One region of the Pseudarthrobacter sp. BIM B-2242 genome, then DNA from elsewhere that is predicted to be linked to it. Evidence: predicted binding sites of a transcription regulator. Region 1 holds the regulator's gene; the other holds the start of a gene.
The links. The regulator Rex, encoded in region 1, represses fermentation and respiration genes when NADH is low (regulators of the CRP and FNR family bind a similar motif). The targets are predictions, from matches to a motif close to CTTGTGAANNNNTTCACAAG.

Region 1 (5,880 bases):
GACGGTGACGGCCGCGCCGCGCTGGTGGCCACTGCAGGCAACCCGGACACGCACGTCATTCTCCGCGGCGGACGCAAGGGGCCCAATTACTCAGCAGCCGACGTCGAAAGCGCTTCCGCCTTGCTGGCCGGCAAGGGACTGAACCCCCGGCTGATCGTGGACGCGAGCCACGCCAACAGCGGCAAGAGCCATCACCGGCAGGCTGAAGTTGCGCTCGAAATCGGCGCCCAGCTTGAGGAGGGCGGCCCGGCTGCCCAGGCCATCGCCGGCGTGATGCTCGAAAGCTTCCTCGTAGGCGGGGCGCAGAACCTGGATGTCGCCGAGCACGCCGCGGGAACCTCCGCGCTCGTGTACGGGCAGAGCGTAACGGATGCATGCATGGAGTGGGATGTGTCAGCATCGGTCCTCAACCAGCTCGCAGCGTCCGCGCGGAAACGCCGTACTGCACAGTGATTGCCGGAAATGACTTTCACTACAGCCCCATGAACCTCTAGAGTATCTATCACATGGTTGGTGGATGGCTCAGCATCGGCACACCGCAATGGAACACGCTGGGGTTAGTAGTCATCCGTCAGCAAAGGAATAGGGAAATGTCTGCAGAACAGAACTTCTCGAACGCGAAGTTCCTGACCGTGGCCGAAGTGGCCCAGGTCATGCGCGTCTCCAAAATGACCGTCTATCGGCTGGTTCATTCAGGTGAAATGCCCGCGGTGCGTTTCGGTCGCTCATACAGAGTGCCTGAGAACGCCGTCGAGCAGTATCTCAAGGGTGCGGTGGTGGACGGTCACACCGAAACCGCGTGACAACCTGGCGTTCCAACCGATGATTCGGCCCGAGGATGGACTGCGGTCGGTGGTCGACGCCAGAAAGCGGTACCCTGTTAAGGATTGTTTTACGTCATTGTAAGAATCTGTCAGTTGTTTCAGTCTGTAGCTCTGCTCACGGACCACTTCCATCAGACAGGTACTACATCTAGTTTGTGAGGAACTTTCGTGGGTTCAGTTATTAAGAAGCGTCGCAAGCGTATGGCCAAGAAGAAGCACCGCAAGCTGCTTCGCAAAACGCGTCACCAGCGCCGCAATAAGAAGTAGAGATACTTCGAACTGTGTGAAATGCCCGTTGCCTCCCCGGCAGCGGGCATTTTTGTGTGCAAAAGACGGTGAAACGCCGACGGCGACAGTCGCGACGGCGGTTATGCCCGGGGGCCGCAGTTATGCCCGGGGGCCGCGGATGCGGGCGAAGCCCTTCCACAGTCCGTAGACCACGCCGCCGGCCGTTGCCGCCTTGAGGCCCAGGGTGGCGGCGCGGCGGCCGGAGCGGAAGTCGTAGACCGGCCAATTGTGGTCGCGCGCGTGGCTGCGGAGCCGGGCATCGGGATTGATGGCCACCGGGTGACCCACGAGGGTCAGCAGCGGGATGTCATTGTAGGAGTCGCTGTACGCCCAGCACCGTTTCAGGTCCAGGCCCTCGGCATCGGCCAGTTCCTGGACTGCCACTGCTTTCGCGGAGCCGTGCAGGATGTCACCCACCAGCCGGCCGGTGTACATGCCGTCCGCAATCTCGCCCACAGTGCCCAGCGCTCCGGTGAGTCCCAGTCGGGTTGCGATGACTGCGGCAACTTCGATGGGGGTGGCCGTGACAAGCCAGACCCGCCGGCCCACGCGTAGGTGCTGCTGCGCCAGTGCCTTGGCTCCTGGCCAGATCCTGGAGGCGATCATCTCGTCGTACACTTCTTCGCCCAGGGCCTTGATGTCGTCCACCGTGATGCCGGCCGCGAGGGTGAGGGCCGAATCGCGTACTGCATGGACATCGTCCATGTTCTCGCCGCGCGTCACGAACTTGAATTGCTTCCAGGCGAATCCGGCCGCCTGGGTCAGCGTGAAGGCGCCCCGCTGGTGCATCTTACGGGCCACGTGGAAGAGGCTGGCGCCCTTCATTAGGGTGTTGTCAACGTCAAAGAAGGCCGCTTCGCCGGTCTGCATCACCGCATCCGGCTTGGTGATCACAGCGACGTACTTCTCCTCGGGCATTCCACGAGTCTAGTCAATACTCGGCGCCGAACATTTCAGCAGGCGCCGGCGACCCTGCCCGCAGCGCTGGCAGCACCCAAAGGGCGATACGGTTAAAGCATGGCAAAACCGGAGGTAGTCCTCATCACCAAAGCAGACTGTCACCTGTGCGCAGACGCGCGCGACGCCGTCGAACGGGTTACCGCCTCGCTGGGACTCAGGTGGACGGAACAGCGGGTTGATGAACTACCGGAACTGCGTGAGCGGTACGCGGAGGAAATTCCCGTGGTGCTGGTGGACGGCATCCAGCGTGACTTTTGGCAAATTGATGAAACCCGGCTTGAGCGTGTCCTCCAGCGTGCCATGGCCCAGTAGACAACCGATTGCCAAAAATGTCGCTGGCTTTGTTGACACCAGCCGCGGGGCTCTAGAGTGGAGTCACAACGCGAGGCAACGGAGGGGATAGTGAGTTCACTGGATTCATCCCCCCATGCCGTAGAAGGTGCGGGCGTTTCCCCGACCGGGGAAATCGCCAAGCAGATTCCGCCCGCCGCCGTGGCACGGCTGACCATCTATCTGCGCGCCCTGAACACACTGCTCGCAGACAGTGTGGAGCGCGTGTCCTCGGAGTCCCTGGCGGAAGCGTCGGGCGTGAGTTCTTCAACACTGCGCAAGGACCTGTCCTATGTTGGCTCGTATGGCACGCGCGGGGTTGGCTATGAAGTGCAGTACCTTAGCCGCCACATCTCCGCGGCCCTCGGGCTGACCCATGATTGGAAGGTGGCCATCGTCGGCGCCGGCAACCTGGGCAAGGCGCTGGCCCGTTACGGCGGTTTCGAGTCCCGCGGCTTTGACGTTGTGGCAATCTTCGACGCCGACCAGATGGTGGTGGGCAACGAGGTGGGCTGGCTGCGCGTCAGCGACGTTGCCGACCTCGAAACAGTACTCGAGCGGACGGGCGCCAATATGGTGGTCCTGGCGCTGCCGGCCGCCGTGGCACAGGCAATCTGCGACCGCGTCGTTGCGGCCGGTGTCCACAGCATCCTGAGCTTCGCTCCGGTCATGCTGCAGGTCCCCGCCGGAGTCAACCTGCGCAAGGTGGACATGGCCACCGAACTTCAGATCCTGGCGTATCACGCGCAACGGGCGCAGGCCCCGGACCAAACCGCCTAGGTTCTGTTCGGCGGCTGGCGGGGTCCACGCCCGTCGTGTCTGGCTTGGCCGGGACCTACTGGCCGTAGGGGTTGCCCGGCGAGCTGTAGGGGTTGGCGAACGGCTGCTGCTTGCGGAAATACGGAGCGGTGGACGGCAGGTACAGCAGAACGATCGCTGCGATTCCAGCCACGGTTCCCAAAGTCCCGAGGTTCGGCACCTGGAAAAGGCTGGTTATGGACAGCGCCGCGAATACGGTTCCCAGGATCCTGGCCCAGTTCTTACCCTTGCGGATGAAGAAGGCCACCAGCAAGTACATTCCCGCACCGAGGATTGCCACGACCACCAGCGTTCCGGCGAAGACGCTCCTGAAGTCCTCGAAGTTGAACTCCGTGCCGGTGGCGCCGCTGCTGCGCATGGCATCTTCGAACGCGTCACGCATGATCGGGTCATCGAGCATGCCGATGCCCACAAGCAGGGTGATGACAAAGAGTGCAGCCGCAGCGATCAGGAGCCAGAACGAAATGTTGACCAGCTGGGGAACGCCCTTGGCTCCGGTGGCCTGCGGCTGCTCAGAAGGGTACTGGGCGTAGGGGGACTGCCCGTACGGCTGCTGGCCATAGGCCGGCGGCGTAGGTTGCCCGAACTGGGGTGGATTCTGGCCGTAGGGCTGCTGTGGTGCCTGCGGTGAGTTTTGGCCGTACTGCGGTGCGTTTTGGCCGAATTGCGGCTGTGGTGAGTTCTGGCCGTACTGCGGCTGCTGCGGGGAGTTTTGGCCGTACTGCGGCGCCGGCGGAACGGGCTGCCCGGACTGCGGGCCGTTCCCGCCGTAGCGGGGTGCCTGGGGCTGGTTGCCTGGCTCGGGTTCGTTCGGGACGGGAGGCGGGACGGGTGTGCTCATGAGCGGTCCTTTGCAGGTCGGAAGTCAGTTCGGCTGCTGGGTGCAGTCCACTGGCCCTGCCCCCAGTACGGCTTACTTCCAACCGTACCCCTGCCGGTGCCGGGACGGGTCATACCAGAGAGGTATTCGCGCCCTCCCGGCCAAGCGGAATCATGGTGGAAACGGGCTGGTCAGCGGCCTTTGGAAGCGTTGAACCAGGCCTGCGAGTTGGGAAGCCACATGAGTACGGTCGCCGCGGCGCTGATCAGGAAGCCGAACCAGTTATTGCCGATGCCTTCACCGAAGCTGCCGCCGATGACCGCCAGGATCAATGAGACGCCCGCAACGATGGTGAGTGCCAGGCGGGCCCATTCCTTTCCCTCCTTCATCTTCAAAGCGAGGACGATCTGAGCCACGGCAAGGGCGAGGGCAACCAGGACCAGGACGAGAACGATGGCCGCCAGGGCGGGGGCCACTGTGAAAACAGCCAGAGCAGCAAGCAGACCGAAAAACGTGCCGAGCACACCCAGCATGCCGCCGATGAGCCAGATCCAGTACGAGACCTTGAGTTCCATGGGAAGCCCGGCCACGCTGAACATCCCCGAGAGCCCGCCCTTCGGCATCACATCGTTGAAGTTGCGCGGACCGTCGGTTGGCATCTGGAACTGGAAGGCGCCCGGCTGGCCAGGCTGCTGGTAGCTCTGGCCCTGTGGGGGATAGGGCTGGCCTGGCGGCTGGTGCGTTTGCGGAGCCGGGTATCCCTGCGGCGGCTGGTAGCCGGTGGGCGGAACGTTGCCGACGGGCGGCTGGTCACCGGGCTGAGGCGGCGGTGTGTCACTGGGGTTGCTCATGGCTCTCACTGTAGACGGCGAATTCCCGGTTCTCTAGGAGAATCGGGGCAAACTCGCCGGGAACGGAGGCGGCCTTCCGGGGGACACGTCGGCATGCGCAACGCAGGAATGAGTGGACCCGCACCCCGCGCCCACTGCGCCCCAACTAAGTAGCGCTAACTGTCGTTTTGAGCCGTCAAAACGACAGTTAGCGCTACCTAGTTGGGGTTAACGTACTGAGCCCGGCCGCAGACCCCCTTGGGGATCCGGCAGCCGGGCTCAGCGTGGGAAGAACTATGCAGCGGGAGCGATGAATGCCAGTTCAAGGTTGATGGCAACCTTGTCGCTGACCAGGACGCCGCCGGCGTCGAGCACAGCGTTCCAGGTCAGGCCGAAGTCCTTGCGGCTGATGGTGGTTTCGGCGGAAACGCCGGCGCGGGTCATGCCGAACGGGTCAACGGCCACGCCATTGAACTCGGTCTCGAGGGAAACCTGGCGGGTGATGCCCTTGATGGTGAGGTCGCCGGTCAGTTCGTAGCCGTCGCCTGCGGCCACGAGGCCGTTGGAGACAAAAGAGATTTCCGGGAACTTCTCGACGTCGAAGAAGTCTTCGCCGCGGACGTGCCCGTCGCGGTTGGCGTCGCCGGAGTCGAAGCTTGCGGTCTGGATGGTGGCGCTGATTTTGGAATCGGCCACGTTTTCGGCGAGGTCCAGGGTTGCGGCCGCATCCTTGAACTGGCCGCGGACCTTGCTGATGCCGGCATGGCGGACGGTGAAGCCGATTTCGCTGTGCGAGTTGTCGAGGGTCCAGGTGCCGGTGGTGACGTCTGCGGGAAGAGTCATGGTGTTTTCCTTAATGTTTGTCGGGTGGTCCTGCCGGACAGCTTGACGCTTCAGCTATTGAAGTATCAACCATCCGCTGTACCGAGTATAAGCATGCATTTGCATGTTTTGTTCCGTGTTCAGGAACTTTTTTCCCAGAGTTTCAGTTCTACGGAATGTAGAAGAT
Region 2 (5,880 bases), 1.6 Mb from region 1:
GCGTTGCCTGGACGAGCATTTCCGGCTGACGGAGTCGCGTTCGGGGAAGCCGTACCAGGCCCTGTTCGGCGTGATCCAGGGCGCCCAGTACGAGGACCTCCGCCGGAAGGCCTGCCAGGACCTCGGGGCCATGAACTTCGACGGCTACGGCATCGGCGGTGCGCTGGAGAAGGAAAACCTCGGCACGATTGTGCGCTGGTGCAACGAGGAACTGCCGGAGGACAAGCCGCGGCACCTGCTGGGCATCTCCGAGCCGGACGACATCTTCACCGCCATCGAGAACGGCGCCGACACCTTCGACTGTGTCTCCCCCACCCGCGTGGCCCGCAACTCGGCGTTCTACACCCCCACCGGCCGCTACAACCTGTCCGGCGCCAAGTACAAACGCGACTTCGGCCCGCTCCAGGACGGCTGCGACTGCTACGCCTGCGCCAACTACTCGCGCGCCTACATCCACCACCTGTTCAAAGCCAAGGAGATGCTCTCCGCCACGCTAATCTCCATCCACAACGAGCGTTTTGTGGTGAAGATGGTGGACGACGCCCGGCTGGCCATCGAATCAGGGAACTTCTTCGAGTTCAAGGCCGAGACCCTGGCGCAGTACTACTCCTGAGCCCGTTCCCTCCCGGGACCCGGATCCCGGGTGGCGCCGCGCGCCCAAAGGCACGTCCCGCCGTCGCGCTCCGATATCCTGACCGAATGCTCATCGAGATCCCTGCCGCTGACGGCGTTGCCGAGGCCCTGGTCACCCGTCCGTCCACAGGCGCCGGGCCGTTCCCGGGCGTCATCCTCTACATGGATGCTTTTGGCCTGCGCCCGCGCATCGAGGAGATGGCGCAGCGCATCGCCGACTGGGGCTATGTGGTCCTGGCACCGAACGTCTTCTACCGGGAAGGGACGGCCGCGCAGCTCGCACCAAACGTGGACATGACCACCCCTGACGGCCGGGCTGCCGCCGGCAAGGCGGCGTTCGCGCGCGTGGGGCGCCTGACCACGGACAAGGCGCTGCCGGACATTGATGCGTGGGTTGCGGCACTGGGAACGCTCGACGGCGTCGCACCGGGTCCCATCGGCACGTTCGGCTACTGCATGGGCGCCCGGCTCGCGGTGCGGACCGCCACCGCCTACCCCGATGTGGTGGCAGCGTGCGGCGGATTCCACGGCGGCGGGCTCGCCAGCGATGCCCCGGACAGCCCCCACCTGGAGCTCGGCAAAGCCAGGGCGCGGTTCGTCTTCGGCCACGCGGACCATGACAAGAGCATGGATTCCGACGCCGTCGCACGCTTGGGCGAGGCGCTGGCTGCTGCAGGGCTTGAGGCGTCCAACGAGGTCTACCCCGGGGCGCCGCACGGCTACACGATGGCGGACACGTCCATGTTCCATGCCGAGGCCTCGGAGCGGCACTTCGCCGAGCTCCGCACCCTCCTCGACGGGACACTGAAGGCCTGACCGGCCAAACCCATCCATTGCTCCGTAACCGCCCTTTTGAAGGCTCAAAACGGCCGAGGGCCCACGCCGGCAGGGTTCCCTGGCCGAGCTTGCGAGGTTAGGGTGCCGGTGGGGATCAAAGGATGGGGCTACAAAGTCCGACGCCGGGCGGCGGCTACGCGGCGTTCGTCACCGGTGCCATCGCGGCGACTTACGCCCCGTAGCTCGGTTCGCGCTTCTTGATCCAGCCGATCACCAGGGACGTCACCGGGACGAACAGGAACTCCACCAGGGTTTTGTAGACGAAACCCACCACGACGTAGTTCACGAACGTGCCGAAATCGGTGATGCCGATGACGGAGGCCGCGATGCTGCAGAAGATCAGGGTGTCCACGAACTCGCCGGCGCCGGAGGAGCCCATGAGGCGCGCCCAGAGAGACTTCTCCCCGGAGCGGGCCTTCATCTTCACCAGGATCCAGGAGTTGATGGTCTGGCCGGCCAGGAACGCCAGCAGCGAGGCCAGCACAATCTGCGGGACCGGGCCCAGCGCACCTTCGAGGGCGGCCTGCTTGGAGGTGCCAAATTCGTCGTCAAAGCCCGGCAGCGCGATGATCACCCAGTAGCAGATCGAGGCGAAGACGGATAGGGCGAAGGTGGTGAAAATGGCCTTGCGCGCCACTTTGAAGCCGTATACCTCGCTGATTACATCGCCCAGGATGTAGGCCAGCGGGAAGAGGAAGAAGCCGCCGTCGGTAATGATCGGGCCGATGGCCACGCCCTTGGACGCGCCGATGTTGGACAGGATCAGCACCACGGCCATCCCGGCGAGCATGATGCCGAAGTAGGGCGAGCCGATGGAGGCGAATTTTGCTGTGCCTGCGGGGTTTGCCATGGGCAGGGCGTCGCGGCCTGAGGGGGAAGGCATGGAGGTGTCCGTTCATAGTGGTTCGCTCGGCGCCTGCCCCCTCAACGGGGGCTGGGCGGTGCGCCGGCTGTATTAGCACTGTCACGCCATTGTCCCACCACTCCGGGGCGCGAAAGTTTTGAACACGTTCAGTTCCGTGTCATACTCATTTCTGAACACGTTCAAAAAAGGAAACAGTGGCAACCACCAAGAGCGAGCACACGCGGCAACACCTGGCGGACATCGCGCTGCGCATGTTCCGCGAGATCGGCTTCGAGAAGACCACCATGCGGGCCATCGCTGCCGAGGCCGGGGTTTCAGTAGGCAACGCCTATTACTACTTTGCGTCCAAGGATGACCTGGTCCAGGAACTCTACGTCCAGGTCCAGGCCGAGCATGCCGCAAAGGCGGACGAAGCGCTCGACGGCCTGAAGGACCTGGCCAGCCGCCTGAAAGCCACCCTCCACACGGGCCTCGACGTCATGGCGCCCTACCACCGGTTCGGCGCCGACTTCGTGGCCACGGCCATCCGGCCGACGTCGCCAGTCAACCCCTTCGCAGGAGAATCGACGGCGGCCCGCGAAGCCTCGCTGGGCATCTTCCGGACCGCGGTTGACGGCGCCAGCCCTCTCCCACCCAAGAAGTTGCGCGCCGATCTGCCCGAGCTCCTGTGGCTGGGCTACATGGGGATCGCCCTGTTTTGGGTGTACGACACCTCGGAAGGCCAGCGCCGCACCCGGAAACTCGTGGACGGGGCCGTCCCGCTGATCGCCCGGGGACTGTCGCTGGCCAGGATTCCGGGGGTCAATAAGGTCATGGACGACGTCCTTAGCCTGAGCCGCAGCATCCGCACCTGAACATCATGGGAAAAGAAATGAACAAGGCAAAAACCGTAGTGGTCGCCGGAGCCTCGGGCTTCATCGGCACTTATCTCCGGGCGCGCTTCGAGCAGGCGGGGTGGTCAGTGCGCACTATCGGCCGCCGGACAGCCAAGGGTTCGGCTGAGTCCGCACGCTGGGACGACGACGCCGCCATCACCCGGGTGCTGGACGGTGCCGACCTGCTGGTCAACCTCGCCGGACGATCGGTCAACTGCCGCTATAACGCGCGGAACAGAGCCGCCATCCTCGATTCCCGCGTCGCCACCACCACCGCGCTCGGCCGCGCCCTGGAAGGGTGCCGGGTGCCGCCGTCGACCTGGCTCAACGCGAGCACGGGCACCATCTACCGGAATGCGGACGACCGTCCCCAAACGGAGTCCGACGGCGACCTCGGCAGCGGTTTTTCCGTGGACGTCGCGCGCGCCTGGGAAGCCGCCCTGGAGGCCGCAGACACTCCCCGGACCAGGAAGGTTGCGTTGCGGATCGCCATCGTCCTCGGGCCGGGCGGCGGCGCGCTGCGCCCCTTCGCCACCCTGGCTCGGCTCGGCCTGGGCGGGCCTATGGGCCGCGGCGGCCAGAAGTTCAGCTGGATCCATCTGGAGGACCTCTACCGCACCGTCCGCTTCCTGCACGCCCGGACCGACATCTCCGGTCCGGTGAATGTGGCTTCCCCGGACGTGGTGGACAACCGCGAACTGATGCACTTCGTCCGGCGGGCGTACGGCGCCAGGCTTGGCCTTCCCACCCCGGCCTGGCTGCTCAGGCTGGGCGCCGTCCTGATCCGCACGGACACCGAGCTGGTGCTGAAGAGCCGGTGGGTGCAGCCGCAGAAGCTGATCGATGCCGGGTTCATCTTCCGTCAGCCGGAGCTGGGGCGCGCGCTTCTTAGCATCGCCAAGCGGTGAGCCGGGCCCACCGCGTGACGTTCGGCCCCGGCGCGTTCCTTCTTAGTGCCGGCATCACCGTGGTGCTTTTTGGCGTGCCCCTCGGTGCGACGGGCTACGTTTTCGGAATTGCTGCGGCGCTCCTGCTCGGGATGCCGCTGGCCCTGGCCGTCGGCATCATGATGCGGCCTGTCCGCGACCAGGTGCTGCACATTGCAGCCATCGCCGGGGTGGGGCTAGCCACGGGCCTGCTCACGCTTCTTTTCATGGCAGGTGGCGGGTGGCTCACCATGTGGGGACTGATCCCCTGGACTGGAGTCTGCGCCGCAATCGGACGGTTGGCGGTGGTTCGCCTCGTCACAACGCATGATGACGTGGCCCCGTAGGCACACCCTTCCGAGGTGGAAACCAGGCACGGCGCCGGCACCCCGAATAGGCGTAAAGTTCAACGGGGAAGCCGCCGCCCGCTTCCCCCTTGACCCCAATACCTGCCGATCAACCGGCGGCTCGACGGATCGGCACATGACTGGTGAACAATTCAACCCGACTGACCGCCGCGCCCTTCGACGTCGTCGTGATGGGCGAGATCCTCGTTGAGGTAGCCACCGACGTCGCGTTCGCCCACGGTGTCCCGGCTCAGCTCGGCATTTCCGGTGACGCCCTGAACGTCGCAGCGGCCGCGGCAGCAGCCGGTGCCCGCGTTGGCCTGCTATCGGTGCTGACCGACGACGACCTGGGCAAGGCCATCGCCGCCCGGATTGTTGAACTAGGCATCTCCCCCGGGCTCCTGACATTCCGTGCCGGACAGCAGGGCGTCTACCTGGTTCACTGCGACCCCGACGGGCAGCGCGAATTCTCCTACGCCCGCAGCGGCAGCGTCGGCTCCAGCCTGGGCCCCGACGACGTCGACCCGGCAGTCTTCGCGGCCGCCGGGTCAGTAGTGGCAGGCGGCATCGCCTGCGCCATTTCGGCATCCACCCGCGCAGCGGTGGTGAAGGCCGCCGCGCTTGCCCGGCGTTTCGTCTTCGACCCCAACTTCCGCCCGCGGCTCACGTCCGTGGAGGACGCGACGGAGGCACTCCTGCAACTCGCGCCGCGCACCTTCCTGGTGACGCCGTCGTTTCCCGGCGAAACGTCCGCGCTCCTGGGCTGCTCCACGGCGGCCGAGGCGGCGGCGAAGCTCCGGAGCCTCGGCGCTGCCAACGTCGCCGTGACCTGCGGAGCGGAGGGCATCCAGCTCGAGGGCGAGGGACGGGACAGCGCGTGGATGGACTCCGTCCCGGCCCCGTCCGTGGTGGACCAGACGGGGGCCGGCGATGCGTTCGTGGGCACCCTGACTGCCCGGCTGGTCCTCGGCGACAGCCTTCCCGTGGCCGCCCGATTGGGTGCAGCGGCGGCTTCGCTGGTGGTTGGCGGCAAGGGCGGCACCGGCTTCATCCCCAGCTTGGAGCAGACCCGGGCCCATGCAGCAACGGCTGGTACCGCATCATCGACACCGACAGGCTGGACGGCCTAAGAAAAGAGAACACCCCATGGCTGACGCAACCAGCGTCCTGCACGTTTCCCCCGTAATTCCCGTCGTCACCATAGCCGACCCACAGCATGCCGTTCCCGTGGCCAGGGCGCTGGCCGACGGCGGCGTGCGGATCATCGAACTCACGCTCCGGACCGACAGCGCCCTCGAATCGCTGAAACGCATCGCGAACGAAGTCCCGGACATCCTGGTGGGCGCCGGCACTATCCTCACACCCGCCCAGGCAGACGCCGCGGTGGGAGTCGGCGC

Region 2: IDT60_RS02825 (queuosine precursor transporter) is a predicted target of Rex. The motif match lies at 2,502-2,521, and genes of this name have one in related genera.

What each region holds. Positions count from the first base shown of each region.
Region 1 covers NZ_CP061721.1:3,384,590-3,390,469, reverse strand. The annotation lists gene IDT60_RS15675 (3-deoxy-7-phosphoheptulonate synthase) at 1-453, shown strand, start outside; gene IDT60_RS15670 (helix-turn-helix domain-containing protein) at 591-803, shown strand; gene IDT60_RS15665 (30S ribosomal protein bS22) at 993-1,091, shown strand; gene IDT60_RS15660 (HAD family phosphatase) at 1,212-2,030, opposite strand; gene IDT60_RS15655 (glutaredoxin family protein) at 2,130-2,384, shown strand; gene IDT60_RS15650 (redox-sensing transcriptional repressor Rex) at 2,475-3,182, shown strand; gene IDT60_RS15645 (Yip1 family protein) at 3,238-4,062, opposite strand; gene IDT60_RS15640 (hypothetical protein) at 4,233-4,892, opposite strand; gene IDT60_RS15635 (YceI family protein) at 5,166-5,714, opposite strand.
Region 2 covers NZ_CP061721.1:577,312-583,191, reverse strand. The annotation lists gene tgt (tRNA guanosine(34) transglycosylase Tgt) at 1-613, shown strand, start outside; gene IDT60_RS02830 (dienelactone hydrolase family protein) at 700-1,449, shown strand; gene IDT60_RS02825 (queuosine precursor transporter) at 1,640-2,353, opposite strand; gene IDT60_RS02820 (TetR/AcrR family transcriptional regulator) at 2,587-3,189, shown strand; gene IDT60_RS02815 (TIGR01777 family oxidoreductase) at 3,207-4,118, shown strand; gene IDT60_RS02810 (hypothetical protein) at 4,115-4,483, shown strand; gene IDT60_RS02805 (PfkB family carbohydrate kinase) at 4,675-5,613, shown strand; gene eda (bifunctional 4-hydroxy-2-oxoglutarate aldolase/2-dehydro-3-deoxy-phosphogluconate aldolase) at 5,630-5,880, shown strand, end outside.